DNA from 3 places in the Arthrobacter sp. RT-1 genome. Region 3 is predicted to be linked to each of the others. Evidence: riboswitches for the same ligand, from Rfam matches in the RefSeq annotation. Region 3 holds a riboswitch; each other region holds the start of a gene.
The links. Region 3 has a riboswitch for cyclic di-AMP ahead of DXK94_RS21455 (hypothetical protein). Riboswitches for the same ligand answer to the same signal wherever they lie in the genome.
Positions count from the first base shown of each region.

Region 1: another riboswitch for cyclic di-AMP. It lies ahead of DXK94_RS05755 (M23 family metallopeptidase); the one in region 3 lies ahead of DXK94_RS21455 (hypothetical protein).
Region 2: another riboswitch for cyclic di-AMP. It lies ahead of DXK94_RS15955 (LysM domain-containing protein); the one in region 3 lies ahead of DXK94_RS21455 (hypothetical protein).

Region 1 is NZ_QRGQ01000005.1:56,294-61,079, reverse strand. Features, by position in the region: gene DXK94_RS05765 (NlpC/P60 family protein) at 1-315, opposite strand, end outside; gene DXK94_RS05760 (C40 family peptidase) at 475-1,161, opposite strand; cyclic di-AMP (ydaO/yuaA leader) riboswitch at 1,232-1,416, opposite strand; gene DXK94_RS05755 (M23 family metallopeptidase) at 1,539-2,357, opposite strand; cyclic di-AMP (ydaO/yuaA leader) riboswitch at 2,368-2,612, opposite strand; gene DXK94_RS05750 (metal-dependent transcriptional regulator) at 2,729-3,424, opposite strand; gene serC (phosphoserine transaminase) at 3,707-4,786, shown strand, end outside.
Region 2 is NZ_QRGQ01000024.1:64,019-68,804, forward strand. Features, by position in the region: gene DXK94_RS15950 (YdiU family protein) at 1-363, shown strand, start outside; gene DXK94_RS15955 (LysM domain-containing protein) at 452-1,306, opposite strand; cyclic di-AMP (ydaO/yuaA leader) riboswitch at 1,310-1,479, opposite strand; gene DXK94_RS15960 (hypothetical protein) at 1,664-2,632, opposite strand; gene DXK94_RS15965 (lytic transglycosylase domain-containing protein) at 2,780-4,144, shown strand; gene DXK94_RS15970 (TraR/DksA C4-type zinc finger protein) at 4,180-4,536, shown strand; gene DXK94_RS15975 (DNA alkylation repair protein) at 4,533-4,786, shown strand, end outside.
Region 3 is NZ_QRGQ01000036.1:7,944-12,729, forward strand. Features, by position in the region: gene DXK94_RS17540 (YdeI/OmpD-associated family protein) at 1-424, opposite strand, end outside; gene DXK94_RS21455 (hypothetical protein) at 547-1,269, opposite strand; cyclic di-AMP (ydaO/yuaA leader) riboswitch at 1,273-1,435, opposite strand; gene DXK94_RS17550 (HAMP domain-containing sensor histidine kinase) at 1,530-3,059, opposite strand; gene DXK94_RS17555 (response regulator transcription factor) at 3,065-3,805, opposite strand; gene DXK94_RS17560 (winged helix-turn-helix domain-containing protein) at 4,498-4,786, shown strand, end outside.

The sequences.
Region 1 (4,786 bases), on a different contig from region 3:
GACAACAACCGGGGCCGGCGTGGTGGTCACGGCGGGCTTTTCGTAGGTGATGGCGATGGTGGAAGCCGCGGAGATGGGGGCTTCAACAGCGGACTCGACTTCCAGCGTCGAGGCGGAAGCGGAGTCCCGCTGGATGTTGGCATCAGCAGCGTTGGCTGCAATGCCGCTGGTCAGGACCAGGCCGGAAGCGGCGGCAATAACCGCGGCCTGGCGGCCCACGCCGCCTGCGTTATCGCCGACAGCCTTGGCAATGACGGCGATTGAGTTGGTTTTGGTGACCTCGGCGCGGTGCCGTGCGGTAGCACGAGTAGTCATCAGTTCTCTCTTTCGATTTCCTCGGGGCCTGTGGGCAGCCCGAGAGTTTTGGACGCGCCGGCATCTTGGGGGTATGTCGGCGCGCCCCGAACGGGGATGTGTGATCTAGCGAAAAACAGGGGGCAAAGAAATAGTTCCCGGGGCCGAAGCTCCCAAGAACTATTTGCCCAGGGTGTAGAAGGAGGAGGTTCCGGTGGCGGCCACGGAGTGCAGCAGCGTGCCCTGGGAAGGGTTGAGGGCGCTGATCATCATGCCGTTGCCAACGTAGATGCCCACGTGTGCGCCGCCATTCTGCATGACCAGGTCGCCCGGCTGCGGGGTGGAGGTGGGTGTCATGGCCGTCCAGGCGTTGACGCGCGGGATGCTGATGCCGGCCTGGGCGTAGACCCACTGGGTGAAGCCTGAGCAGTCCCAGCCGTTGGGGGTGGTGCCGCCCCAGACGTAGGGGCTCCCGATGCCGGTGTAGGCGATGGCCGCGAGGCCGGAGGTGGCTGCTGAGCTGGCCGCCGCCACTGCCTTTTCTGCGGTGGATGCAGTGGTGGCCGCAGCTGAATCATCGTCGGCGTCGGCTTCGTCGGCGTCGGTGGACTGGGCACGGACCGGCTCGATCTTCGGCGCAGCGATGGTGGTCACCACGGGACGCTCGAAGGAAACGGTCGCGGTGGGCTCGGCGGTGACGGCAAGGGCGGTCTGCGCGGAACCCGACTCGGTGGAAGCGGAGACACCAGCGGTGGTGTCCGCTGCAGTGGCAGGCAGCCCCATACCAAGAACAAGACCGGAAGCAGCTGCGACAACTGCTGCCTGGCGACCTACTGTCCCGGCATTGGCACTAACAGCCTTGGACATGGCATCCAAAGGGTTGGTACGAACCGTTTGTGCACGGTGGCGCGCAGAATTATGGCGTGAAGACACGAAGGTAGCCTCTCCCAATGCCTGCGAGGTGAGCTGTCGGATTCGGATGGGAGTCACCCGGCCGCGCGGCTTCCAAGGAAGCTTTGCGACTTAACCCCAAGGCCTTCATGAAGAAGGCCAGAATTGGTTCCCCCGCCCCTGCCAGACGATGAAATGCGAACGGACCTTGAGCGGTGGCAGAGCTAGGCAATCCACTCAAGAGCGTCAACTTCGGAAAAGTTGACGCGAGTTAGACGGTACAGGAGTTTTGCAGCAATGTCACATTCAGGTCACGGCTGGTAACACCCAAGTGAGACATTGCACTCATTTGACTAAAGCCAGCGCGTGGGATCGACAACTTCGCCGTTGACCTGCACCTCAAAGTGGAGATGGCAGCCGGTGGAAGCTCCGGTGGTCCCGCTCAACGCGACAACGTCGCCGCGGGAGACCGTCTGGCCTTCTGTCACATTGAAGGACGACAGGTGGTTGTAGGTGGTCTCCAGGCCGTTGCCGTGGTCCACCACAACGCGGTTTCCACCGCCGTACTGGTGCCAGCCAACAAATGTCACGGTGCCGGTGGCAGCAGCGAGGACGGAGGTGCCGCACTGTGCCACATAATCCTGGCCCCGGTGGAAGTCGCCCGAGCCGCCGGTGATGGGGCTGACACGGTAGCCGAAGGGGGATGCAGTGGACATGGTGGCGAGCGGGGCACCAAGGCTCCCGGCAGAAGCGGCGCTCGAGACGGCGCCGGCAGACTGGGCACTGAGGAGCTGCTTAAGCTTGCCGTCCGGGTCAGCCTGCGTGACAACCGCCGAGCGGCTGAAGTCAATCTGGGCTCCCGCCTCGGCTGTGACAGCCGGCTGGGGCGTAACTGCCGAGGCAGCGACAGGTGTGCCTGCGGCGTCGGTGGCCATCACGGGGCTGGTGGCCGGAACAGTCACGGTCAGCACCAGGCCGGTGGCAGCAAGGGCAATACCGGCTTTTTGGCCGATGCCGCTGGCGGAGGCAAACTCGGTGATCTGCTGGAAGGGACCCCGACGGCGGCGCGCATCACGGTGGAGATCGCGGGGGCGCTCCGTGTGGATGACTTCGACGACACGCGGTGTCGAAGCGGGGATGGCCGCGCGGCGGCGCCCCCTGGAGGTCTGCATGGACAAGAAGGATTCCTCTCTGAAAGCCTGCGAAGTTAGCTGTCGGATTCGGGTCAGAGAGTTCAAAGACCCGGTCCGCCGTAGGCAAGCTTCGGCACAGAGATATCCCCGGAAAGGGTTCCTTCGCTGGAAGAGGCTTGCTGCTGACGGACTTCACCCCAAGGCAGTCCCCCCGCTGCCGCTTGTGGTTCCCCCGCCTCTGCCAGTTATTGCTCGTGCACCTGGTCCGCTGGCAGAGCTCGGCTCCGGATCAGGTAACGCTTTAGTATCAACGCTCGCGTTCAACTATAGAGGCTTAAACCCCAAAGTAACAATTCCGTTATCTTTGCCTAAATGCCATTCGATAGGGTAATCGCGCCCGGGCGGGTCCTCTACCGGACCGTGACAAACACGTGGGCGGCCACTTCCGGAGGAAGCTCCAGCGCACCTTCGATGCCGGGTACCCGCACGGAGATGTAGTCCCCCACCCGTTCGAGCGACACGGTGGCGCCGGGGCGGATGCCGCCCTCATCAAGCTGGACCAGCAGTTCGGGCTCCACCTGGATGGGTTCGGCCAGCCGGCTGACGGTGACCGTCGACGCAGGACCGTACGTTTTCATCGCTTCCAGCAGGCTCACGGCTCCGTCGGAACCGCCCGGCAGGGGCTGGCCGCCCAGGGCAGCGAGTCCCGGGATGGGATTGCCGTAGGGCGACTCCGTGGGGTGGTCGAGCATCTCGTAGATGCGCCGCTCCACCCGTTCGCTCATGACGTGTTCCCACCGGCAGGCTTCGTCGTGCACGTACGCCCAATCGAGTCCGATGACGTCGGCCAGGAGCCTCTCGGCCAGCCGGTGCTTGCGCATCACTTCGGTGGCGCGCTTACGGCCGGTTTCGGTGAGCTCAAGGTGCCGGTCGCCGGACACCACCACCAGCCCGTCCCGCTCCATCCTGCCGATGGTCTGGGAGACCGTGGGTCCCGAGTGGCGGAGCCGCTCGGCAATACGGGCCCGCAGGGCAATAATGTTCTCTTCCTCAAGCTCCAAAATGGTGCGAAGGTACATTTCCGTAGTGTCGATCAGATCCGTCATCCAGCTCAGCTCCTCGAGCGCAGTACCTTGCGTTGTCCCACCGTATCGCCTATCACTGCGACGTAGTCCGGTGGCAAGCTTAGCCTATTTTGACTTTGTCCGAATAGTTCGCGGTTGCCCCCAGGACGTCTCAATGGCTGGACTATGACGGGTCCGGTTCCCGCCGAAACAGCTGTTCAGGCAGAATGGGAAAGGCCTCAGTTGCAGTCATTGCCGACTGCCGGCCAGCGACCATCCACCCGTTCGGACCAAAGCCACGTCCACGCCGAAATTGGAGCCCCTGTGAGCGAACCCAGCATCACTATTCCCGCCGACCTCCTGCCTCAGGACGGGCGGTTCGGCGCAGGACCTTCCAAGGTCAGGCAGGAGCAGATTGATGCGCTGTCCGCGGCATCAAAGAACATCCTGGGTACCTCCCACCGGCAGGCCCCGGTCAAGAACCTCGTTGGCTCGGTCCGCGAAGGCCTGAGCCAGTTCTTCCGCGCACCCGAAGGTTATGAAGTAGTCCTGGGCGTGGGCGGCTCCACGGCATTCTGGGATATTGCCAGCTTCGGACTCGTGGAGAAGAAGGCCCAGCACCTGTCCTTCGGTGAGTTCGGGTCCAAGTTTGCGGCCGCAACCAACAAGGCTCCTTTCCTGGATGCCTCCTCAATCCTTAAGTCCGAGCCGGGCACCCGCCCTGTGCCCACGGCCGAAGCAGGCGTGGACGTTTACGCCTGGCCCCAGAACGAGACCTCCACGGGTGTTTCCGCTCCCGTGCAGCGGGTGGCAGGTGCCGATGAGGGCGCGCTGGTGCTGGTGGACGCCACCTCGGCTGCCGGCGGCCTGGACGTAGACGTTGCAGAGAGCGACGTCTACTACTTTGCACCGCAAAAGAACTTTGCCTCCGACGGCGGACTGTGGCTTGGCCTGTTCTCCCCCGCTGCCGTGGAACGCGCCGCCCGGATCAAGGCCAGTGACCGCTGGATCCCGGATTTCCTGGACCTGCAGACCGCCATCGACAACTCGCGCCTGAACCAGACTTACAACACCCCGTCGCTGTCCACCCTGGTGACCCTGGATGCCCAGGTGCAGTGGCTGAACTCGAACGGCGGCCTCGAATTCGCGGCCAAGCGCACGGCGGACTCTGCTGGCCGCATCTATTCATGGGCTGAGGCTTCGGAATTCGCCACCCCGTTCGTCGCCAACCCGGATGAACGCTCCAACGTCATCGCCACCATCGACTTTGACGAGTCCGTGGACGCCGCCGTGGTGGCCAAGGTCCTGCGCGCCAACGGCATTGTGGACACCGAGCCGTACCGGAAGCTTGGCCGCAACCAGCTGCGCATCGCAACATTCGTTGCCATCGAGCCCGCTGATGTT
Region 2 (4,786 bases), on a different contig from region 3:
CTGCTCAAGGACGGCCCCGTCGATTACACCCAGTTCTTCCGGAACCTCGGCCAGGCAGCGCGCGGGAACGTCCGGCCGGCCCGCGGCATGGTCCTGGACCTCGCCGCGTTCGACGCCTGGGCCGGGCAGTGGCTGGCACTGGATCCCGACGCTGACCTGATGGATTCGGTGAACCCGGTGTACATCCCGCGCAACCACCTCGTGGAGGAAGCGCTCGCGGCCGCCACCGGGGGGGACCTTGATCCGCTGCACCGGCTGCTGCAGGCCGTCAGTGCTCCCTACGATGAACGCCCGGGCCTTGAACGCTACACGGAAGGCCCGCCGGAAGACTTCGGCACCTACATGACCTTCTGCGGTACGTAACCCGGAAGGGCCGGGAACGAGACAAGGGCGGCAGCCGGGATATCCCGGCTGCCGCCCTTGTCTGCGCTGCTTCGGTATGCGAGCGAAATTACGCTACGCGGACGAAGGAAGCTCCACTGAGCCAGCTAATGGAGTGGACCTCGGTCTTGAAGCCGTCAACGCCGCCGCTGACAACCTGGCCGTTGCCGGCGAAGACGCCCACGTGGCCGGCAGTGATCACCAGGTCACCCGGGGCGGGGGTGCCCACCACGGAGCCGTACTGGTAGAACTGGCCCGGGGCCAGGTCGCCCACGGACTTGCCAACGGCGCGGAGAGCCTTCTCCACCATGGCGGTGCAATCCTGCTGGACGCCGAGCTGGCCGTAGGCGTTGGCCAGGATGGCTGCGCCGGTGCCCGTTCCGGTGGCAACGGGAGCAGCCGGTGCCGGGGCCGGGGCCGGAGCGGGGGCGGTGGAGGCGTAGGAGATGTTCATGCCGGTGTTCGCGGGAGCTGATGCGGCCTGGACCGGAGCGGCGGCGGGTGCTGCGTATCCGGCGCCCGGGATGGTGATCTGGTCGCCCGGGTAGATGATGGTCGAGATGTCCAGCCCGTTGGCGGCGAGGACATCGTTGAGGCTGACGCCGTTGGCTGCCGAGATGGCGCCCAGGGTGTCACCGGAAACAACGGTGTGGACGTTGGCGGCGGCTGCTGCTGCGGGGGCGGCAACTGCGGCGGCGGGCGCCGAGTAGGCCTGGACGTTAGTGGCTTCGGTGCTGTCCGGGCCGGTCACGCCTGCATGGGCCGGAGCTCCGACGCCGAACGCAATGCCGGATGCAGCGGCAACTGCGAGGGCCGGGCGGCCGAGCGTCCGGGCCTGGGACTTGGCGGAAACAGCCAAACCCTGAAGCACGATCGAGCGGGCTGGAGTCGCGCGGTGACGGGCGGTGATGGAATTTTTTGACACGGTTGATCGCCTCTCCCATGCCTGCGGGGTGAGCTGTCGGGTTCGGGTTGGAGATACCCGGCCGAAAGCAACCCCGAACGGAACGAGGCGCTATCGACTTAACCCCAAGGCTTTGAAAAAGCCGCGGAAACTTGGTTCCCCCGTCCCTGCCAACAGGAAAGCGATTGAATCCCGTATCAGCGGCAGGGCTCGGCATGCTGAGGGGAATGTCCCGCTTGGGAGGGACACGTGAAAGACCATAACCCGCCCTGCAGCCGATTGTCACATTTGGATAACATACGAGGCCCTTCTCTCGGATTAAGCAATCGTCTTGACTGTCGGGCACGCTGCCGGGCTGACCTCGGCTGATAGCTTTTGTTAACCCTGCGCACAGGATCGCGTAACAAAGTCATAAAGTTGCGCACGTAACACCGCTCCTGCGGGAACGCGGATAGCTCCCTGCCGGGCGTCGACAGTGACCTGCAGAGGCAGCACAGTGCCCACCTTGTCCTCCGCAATGGCATGCGGGTCACAGCGGGCGGGGCGGATATGCAAGGGGAACTGACGGGGGACGTCACCCGCCGTGAGGGTGAGGTTTTCCGGCCAGGGATTCCGGGGCGCTTCGGCCAGCAGGGGAGTGCCGCCAATGCTCCGTATGGTCAGGGACCGGGCCGCCTGGTCCGGGTTTTTCCTATCTGCTGCCGGGTGCGGGGCCACCACAAGGTGGACGACGGCGGTGCGCGCGTCCGGCGCCACCTCCAGCTGCGTGCCCAGGCGGATGTCCGCCACGGCGGCTACTGCGGTGGCGAGGCAGAGTTCGCCATTGTTGCGCCGGAGGACCCCGAATGGATCAGAGGCGCTGAAGGTCAGTTGCCGCGGCCGGGACTGTCCGGGTGAGGTCACGAGGACGGTGGCCTTCGCCGTTTCCCCGTCCGGGGAGGGGCGCCCTTCGCATGTTGCAGCGGGAAGCGCCGCCGGCAGGCTTTTCGGCTGGCCGGGCGGCAGTTCGAGGTCATCCCCGGCGGGCATCCAGCTGATCGCTTCTTGAAAGAAGGCAGAGATGACTTCGGCCTGGATCAGCGTCACCGCAGCGTCTGACGTATTGGTGAGCTGCAGCTGGACCTCAGGCTTGCCATATTGGTCCCGCGACTGGTTTAGCTCGACAGCTATGGGTCCTTGCCCTGCTGTGGCAGTCGGTGTCTCCCCGGTAGTCTCCGGCGCCGGGGAGGATGTGCAGGCCGACGCTGCCTGTACCGTCGCCAGTGCTGCCGCCGCGGCCAGGACCCGCAGGCGGCGAGGGTGTGGACGGAGCACTCCAGTTCCTGCCGGTGCGCCATTCCCGCCCATGCCACAAGTCTAGGATCGGCACGCACGGACGGCGGAATCCTGTGCATGGCGACGAACGCTGGCATCAGCGTCGCCATCGCAAGAAAATGTAACGATGTGGCTACTGTGACTGATGGGGTCAGTCGGCCGCCGGTAGGCTTCGGAACTATGTCCCCGTTTGTGACCAAGGCGAAATCCCCCTTGCTGGGAGGCCTGCTGGGCGTTGCCCTCGCCACCTCGGCCGCGCTGCTCCCCGCATCAGCCGTTGAGATGCCGCCCGGCGGGTATCCGTCCTGGGAGGATGTGCAGAAGGCGCAGCAGACGGAGACCGGCAAGGCCGCCGAAATCTCCAGGATCAATGACCTGCTCAACGGCCTGCAGCGCCAGTCCGAGTCGGTGGGGAGCGCCGCAGTGACATCGGCTGCGGACTATGCCGTGGCCGACGCCGCCCTCCAGTCCGCCACCGCCAGGGTGGACGCCTTGGCCGCGCAGGCTGCCCAGGCAAGCGGTGAACTGCTGCAGCACAGGAGGGAGATCGGCGCGCTGGCCGCCCAGTCCTACCGCACCGGCGGGACAGCCATGGGTTTCTTCGTGGCCCTGGACGCCCTGGAGGCCAACAGCGTCCATGGGCTCAACGTTGTTCACATTGTGGGTGGCAAGACCGCAGCCCTCGTCAACAAGGCGTCGACCGCCGGGAAAATCACCTCCTCGCTGGCCGACCAGGAGAAGGCTGCCAGGGCAGAGCGCGAGCGCCTTTCCGAGGAGGCAAAGAGCAAACTGGACGCAGCGCGTTCCGCACAGGATGCTGTGGCGCGACAGATCGCGGAGGAGCAGCGGCGCAGCGGGGAACTGACCGCACAGCTTGCCTCCCTCAAGGGGACGACGGCGGCAGTGGAGGGGGAGTACCGGCAGGGCCAGGCGGCGCTCGCGGCCTATGAGGCAACCCAGGCGGCAAAGCGGGCAGCCGCCGAGGAACAGGCCCGCCGGCCGGCGGCAGCCGGCGCCAGTGTTGCCGGTGCCGGAGCCCGGAATCCGCCGGCCGCGAATCCCGGGCTCCTGAATCCCGGCCCTCCCAATCCGGCCCCTCCCAATCCGGCCCGTCCCAATCCGGCACAGGCGAATCCTGTCCCGGCGGCTCCCGCCGCTCCAGCACCTCCGCCGGTGCCTGCTGTCCCGCCCGGCCCGCCCGCCGTCGTCGTACCTTCCGTGCCCGGCGGCGCCGTCAACGATCCGGCGGGGGCAAAGACCTATGCCTCCGGCCGCCTGGGCGCCTATGGCTGGGGCCAGGACCAGTTCCTGTGCCTCGCCCAGCTCTGGACCAAGGAATCCAACTGGCTGACCACCGCCACCAACCCCTATTCGGGCGCCTATGGAATCCCGCAGGCGCTGCCGCCGGGCAAATACGCCAGCGCCGGCGGCGACTGGCTCACCAGCTACCGCACGCAGATCGACTGGGGCCTTGGCTACATCCGTGAACGGTATGGCTCGCCGTGCGCGGCCTGGAACCACTCCGTGGCTAAAAACTGGTACTGACCCGCACTGGATGCACGGGCGGTTACGCTTTTCACATGCCTGATTTCGAACGGTTCCGGATCATGCTCGAGGAGGAGCGGCAACGGAAGGTGGCCCTGCTCCCCTCCCTCCGCGCGGATATCGCCTCGGCCAACTCGGCCCGCCAGGACTCGAACGTGGATGACGAACACGATCCGGAGGGCGCCACCATCGCCTTCGAACTCTCGCAGGCTTCGGCGCTGCTGAAGCAGAGCAGCGCAGGCCTGGACCAGGTGGAGGCCGCCCTCGCACGCCTTGCAGCCGGGACCTACGGCAGCTGCGCCGTCTGCGGTGAAGCCATAGCCGAAGGGCGGCTGGAGGCCCGGCCCTGGACGCCGTATTGCATCAACCATGCTGCGGCGGGCCGTCAGTGAGCAGCACCGCGGACATCGTCACGGCTGCGGCAGGATTCGTTGACCGCACGCTGCAGAATGAGGGTGCCTGGTACCGGGCGGACGACGTCGGGAGCAGGCTGGGCGGGGCCTTCGCCTCCTACGGTTCCTCGGTGGGCGCAGTCCGGGGAACCGTCCGCGATGCACTCCGGAAGTACAAGGACCTGGACCATGACGGGGTGGTGCTGCTCGCCTCCGCCCTGTGGGGCCAGCCGAAGCCGGGTGCCCGGCC
Region 3 (4,786 bases):
GGTCCGCCACAACCTTGGCGATCCGCCGCGCCCGGGTTTCCGGTGTCTTGGCGTCATCCAGCGGCTCTACATACCGCCGCTGGGCACTGTAGCTGAGGGTGGCGTAGAACTCCTGTGCGGCCGGCTCCGCAGCCATCGCTGCCGCAAGGTCCCCGGGAACCTCCACGATCCGCGGCTGCGTGTCCAGTTCCAGCTCCACATCCACCGTTTCTCCAGCGGAGACCCCGGTGAACTCCCGGTTATGGGCGCTGAGGGAGATCATGTTCCGCCCGCCCATCGCCGCAATGCTGCTGCGGTAGCTCTTGCCGTTGATGGTCACCACCACCGGAGGCCGCCTGCCGGCCCCAAGCCCCTCCACAACATGCTCGGGAACCTCAATGCCGGTCTTATTGCCGCTGCCCTGGATGGTGGTGGTGAACTTCATGGTTCAAAATAAACCAGGCCCCGGACCGGCTTCAACACAAGGGCTTCAACAGAAGCGGCCCCCTTCAACGGAAGAGGGCCGCTTCAACAGACTGGTGCCGCTTCAACGGCGGCAGCGCAGGCTTAGTACCAGTTGTTGGCGTAGTGGAAGTTCAGCGCGCCGCACGGGGACTGGTAACGCTCCTGGATGTAGTTCAGGCCCCAGTTGATCTGCGTGCGGTAGTTGGTGAGGTAGTCGGCCCCGGCGCTCGCCATCTTCTCGGCGGGCAGGGACTGCACGATGCCGTAGGCGCCGCTGCTGGGGTTGGTGGCCGTGGTGGTCCAGTCCGATTCCTTGTCCCACAGCGTCACCAGGCACTGCATCTGGTCCGCGGCCCAGCCGTAGGATGCCAGCTGGCTGGCTGCGTAGGCCTGGGCACCTGCGGGGTCATTAACCGCGACGACGGGAGCCGGCTCGGGTGCCGGTGCCGGTGCGGGCGCGGGTTCAGGGGCGGGTGCCGGAGCAGGTTCAGCCGGAGCAGGCTCGGGTGCGGGGGCCGGTGCCGGCTCCGCGGCCTGGGGCACAACGTTGATCGCGGGGGGCGCGGGTGACTCGGCCGGGTTGGACCGGATCTCGCTCTTCTCGATGCTCATCTGCGCGTCCGAATCCGCTGTGGACTGGGCGCTTGATGAGACCGTGGTCATGGCATCGGTGGCCTGGCCTGCGGCGCCTACTCCGACCAGCAGCGCACAGGACGCTGCCAGGACTGCGGCACGCTGGCCAAAGGTGAAGTTCTTGCCTTCAGGGCGCTCCGCATTGCTGTCAGAGCCGTTTTTCGGGCGCGGTTTTACCGGGAATTTGAACATGATTGATCGCCTCTCACACCTGCGGAGTTAGCTGTCGGGTTCGGATGAGGGCATCCGGCCACACGGAAAGATCACGTGCTGGCTTAACCCCAGGGCGGTACATGCCCGGGACGGTGGGTCCCCCGCCTCTGCCTTGGTCAATCGGGGAGATCCGGGAAGTGGCAGAGCTTGGCGTCATCCGGATATGCGGTCCGAACGGGAACCGCACCCAATCGACGGTACAGGAGTGCAGCGCTTAAGTCACATTTAGGTAACGGAGATCACGACGACGGCGCGTCGTCTTGCCCCTGTTGCTGCAGGCGTGGAAGTTGCAGGGCGAACTCCGTATGGCCTGGCCGTGACGTCACCGTTACCCGGCCGCCGTGGGCTTCCACGATTGACTGCACGATGGACAGGCCCAGGCCGCTGGTGCCTTCGGCCGCGGAGCCTCCCGCCTGGTCTCCCGAGCCTTTCCGGGCCGCGTCTGCGCGGGTGAAGCGTGAAAAGACATGGTCCACGAATGCGGCAGGGATACCCCCGCCGTCGTCCCTTACCGTTACGATCGCCGCACCCTCGGGCGAGGTGCCGACGCCGGTCACCACTGTGGTGCCGGACGGTGTGTGCTTGCGGGCGTTGGAGAGCAGGTTCACCAGCACCTGGCGCAGCTGGGAGGCATCGCCGTTGACCACCACCGGCTCATCGGGCAGCTCAAGGCGCCAGGTGTGTCCGGGGGCCATCACCTTTTCGTCACTGACGCTCTCCACCACGAGCTGCGTGAGGTCCACCTCGGTGAGTTTCAGCGGTTGCCCCTCGTCCAGGCGGGCGAGCAGCAGCAGGTCCTCCACCAGCGCCGTCATCCGTTCGGACTGGCTCTGCACCCTGGCCAGCGACTTCTGGCCGTCCGGCGTGAAGTCCTCCGTCATCCGCATCAGCTCGGTGTAGCCGCGGATGGCGGTCAGCGGGGTCCGCAGCTCGTGGGACGCGTCCGCCACGAACTGCCGCACCTTGGTCTCGCTCTTCTGCCGTGCCTGCAGCGCACTGGCCACGTTGTCCAGCATGAGGTTCAGCGCATGGCCAACGCTGCCCACTTCCGTTCCGGGGTTGGAGTTCGACGGCGGCACCCGCACCGCCAGCGCCACCTCACCGGCGTCGAGCGGCAGCTGTGACACCCGGGTGGCCACCTCGGAGAGCTGTTCCAGCGGCTTCATGGTGCGCCGGATCAGGATGGTTCCGGCCAGCCCCACCAGCAGCAGGCCCCCCAGCGAGACGAATACGAAGGTCCACACCAGCGACGTGAGGGTACTTTCCTTGCCGGCGAGGGGGAGCCCGGTCACCAGGACATCTCCGAAATTTGTTCTCACCGCAACGAGCCGGTAGCTGCCGTTGGAGAGGGCGCGGTCCACCGGCTGGGCGTTGGCGGCCAACGCCAGCAGGGTTTCCTTGTCTTCGGTGGACAGCGCGGAACGGGTGGTGTCTGACGCCAGGAAACCGCCACTGTTAACCTGGCCGTTGAGGATCCTGGCGTTGACCGTGCCGACGCTCTGCCCGCGCGCGTCCAGCGGGTCGCGTCCGTTGAAGCCGCCCATCGGGGGACGGCCGGGATCATTGGCTCTTTCTGCAGCCTGGCTCAGCTGCTCATCAAGCTGCCGTGTCAGGAAGGCGTCCATGGACGCGTAGCTGACCACTCCCACAGCGCCGCAGATCGCGATCAGCAAGGCCATGGCCAGGAGGATCAGCCGGGTGCGAAGGTGCCAGGTGGCGGGTCTGAGCCAGCTCCGCCGATGGGACTGCGGAGCTTCGGGGGAAGCCATGGCGCCTACTCCGCCGGCTTGATCACGTAGCCGGCCCCGCGCACGGTGTGGATCATGGGCGGGTGCACGGCATCGATCTTCTTGCGCAGATAGGAGATGTAGAGCTCCACGATGTTGGCCTGGCCGCCGAAGTCGTAGTCCCACACCCTGTCCAGAATTTGCGCCTTGCTGATCACCCTCTTGGGGTTCTCCATCAGGTAGCGGAGGAGCTCGAACTGGGTGGCCGTGAGCTGGACATCATCGCCCGCCCTGGTGACCTCCCGGGTATCGACGTTGAGGACAAGGTCGCCCACCACCAGCTCGGCGGTGTCCATGGCGGCAACCCCCGCACGCTGCACCAGGCGGTGGAGCCTGAGCAGGACTTCCTCCATGCTGAACGGCTTAGTGACGTAGTCGTCGCCGCCTGCGGCCAGGCCCACGATCCGGTCCTGGATAGCGTCCTTGGCCGTGAGGAAGAGCGCAGGCACCTCCGGCGCAAAGGCGCGGATCCTGCCCAGCAGTTCGACGCCGTCGAAGCCGGGAAGCATCACGTCCAGCACCAGCACGTCGGGGCGAAAGTCCTTGGCGAGTTTCACCGCTTGCGGGCCGTCGGCGGCGACGGCGACGGACCACCCGGCCATTCGCAGGCCCATGCTCATCAGTTCGGAGAGGCTGGGCTCATCGTCCACCACCAGGGCACGGATGGGGGAGCCGTCCGGGTGCGAGAGCGTGGGGAGGTTGTTGGTCATGGAGTGCGAAGTGGCCATGGGACAACTCTCCGATCATTCGTTTAAGCCGGGCTATGCGCTTCCTGTGCCCAAGCTGTGAATGCCAGCCTAGCCAGCTGAATACTGCCCCACTTCTGCTGCAGGACTTTCACCAGCTCGTGCGGGACTCCTTACGGTCCTGCTGCTGGAGCCTTGGAGCCCTTTCGGTGCCCAACACCTGAAAGATTTTCTTGTCCCGTCCGCGCGCCGCTGGACACGTCGGGAAGGTAAGGAGACTGATTTTGGGATTCGTCCCTCAGTTGAATAAGAAAGTAGGAAAGCAGTGTTTGGGCGAAGAATGTTCCGATTTCGCGCCTTTTATGGCCTTTTGTCGGATAACGAACGTTATTCTTTAGCCACTTCCAGAATCGTGATCTGCGCCACAATGGAGCATTTTGTCTCACTATGCGGACGATCGCGTCCATTGTTACTTGCAAGTTGCCATTGTTACGCTGCACACTTCCAATGTGAACAAGAACTCAACAGCACCTGCAGCCGCAGAATATTGGCCCAGCACACCAGCTGCTGCCGACATGCGCTGTTGTCGAATGCACGCCTGACCTTCCCACCCGCCGAAGTTCCTAGGCATTCGCCCCCCAGCCCAGCGTCGGGCGCCCCTCTCCAATTCGCATTGCGGGGAAACCCAGCATTCGAGCCGCTACTGCGGCCATTCACATTGAGGTAAGCATTCCATGTCAGTTGCATCCGGATACGTCCACATTTCCGTCCGTAACGCCGCCAAGGCCGGCCAGCCCTCAGGTCTGCGCCCCGGCTTCGGGCCCCGCCCGTCGCTCTCGCCGTCATCCGGAAGCAGCTTCCCGGCCCAGGGCTACGCCCCGCAGGGATACAACCCCAACTCCTACGGCCAGCTGCGCGCTGTTCCGCCGGCCGAGTCTGCGCCCGTGACCGCACCCACCCCTGTAGTAGCAGGACCCAACGCCGTACGTCCCGTCGCAAACGACACCGTGGCCCGCGGATTCG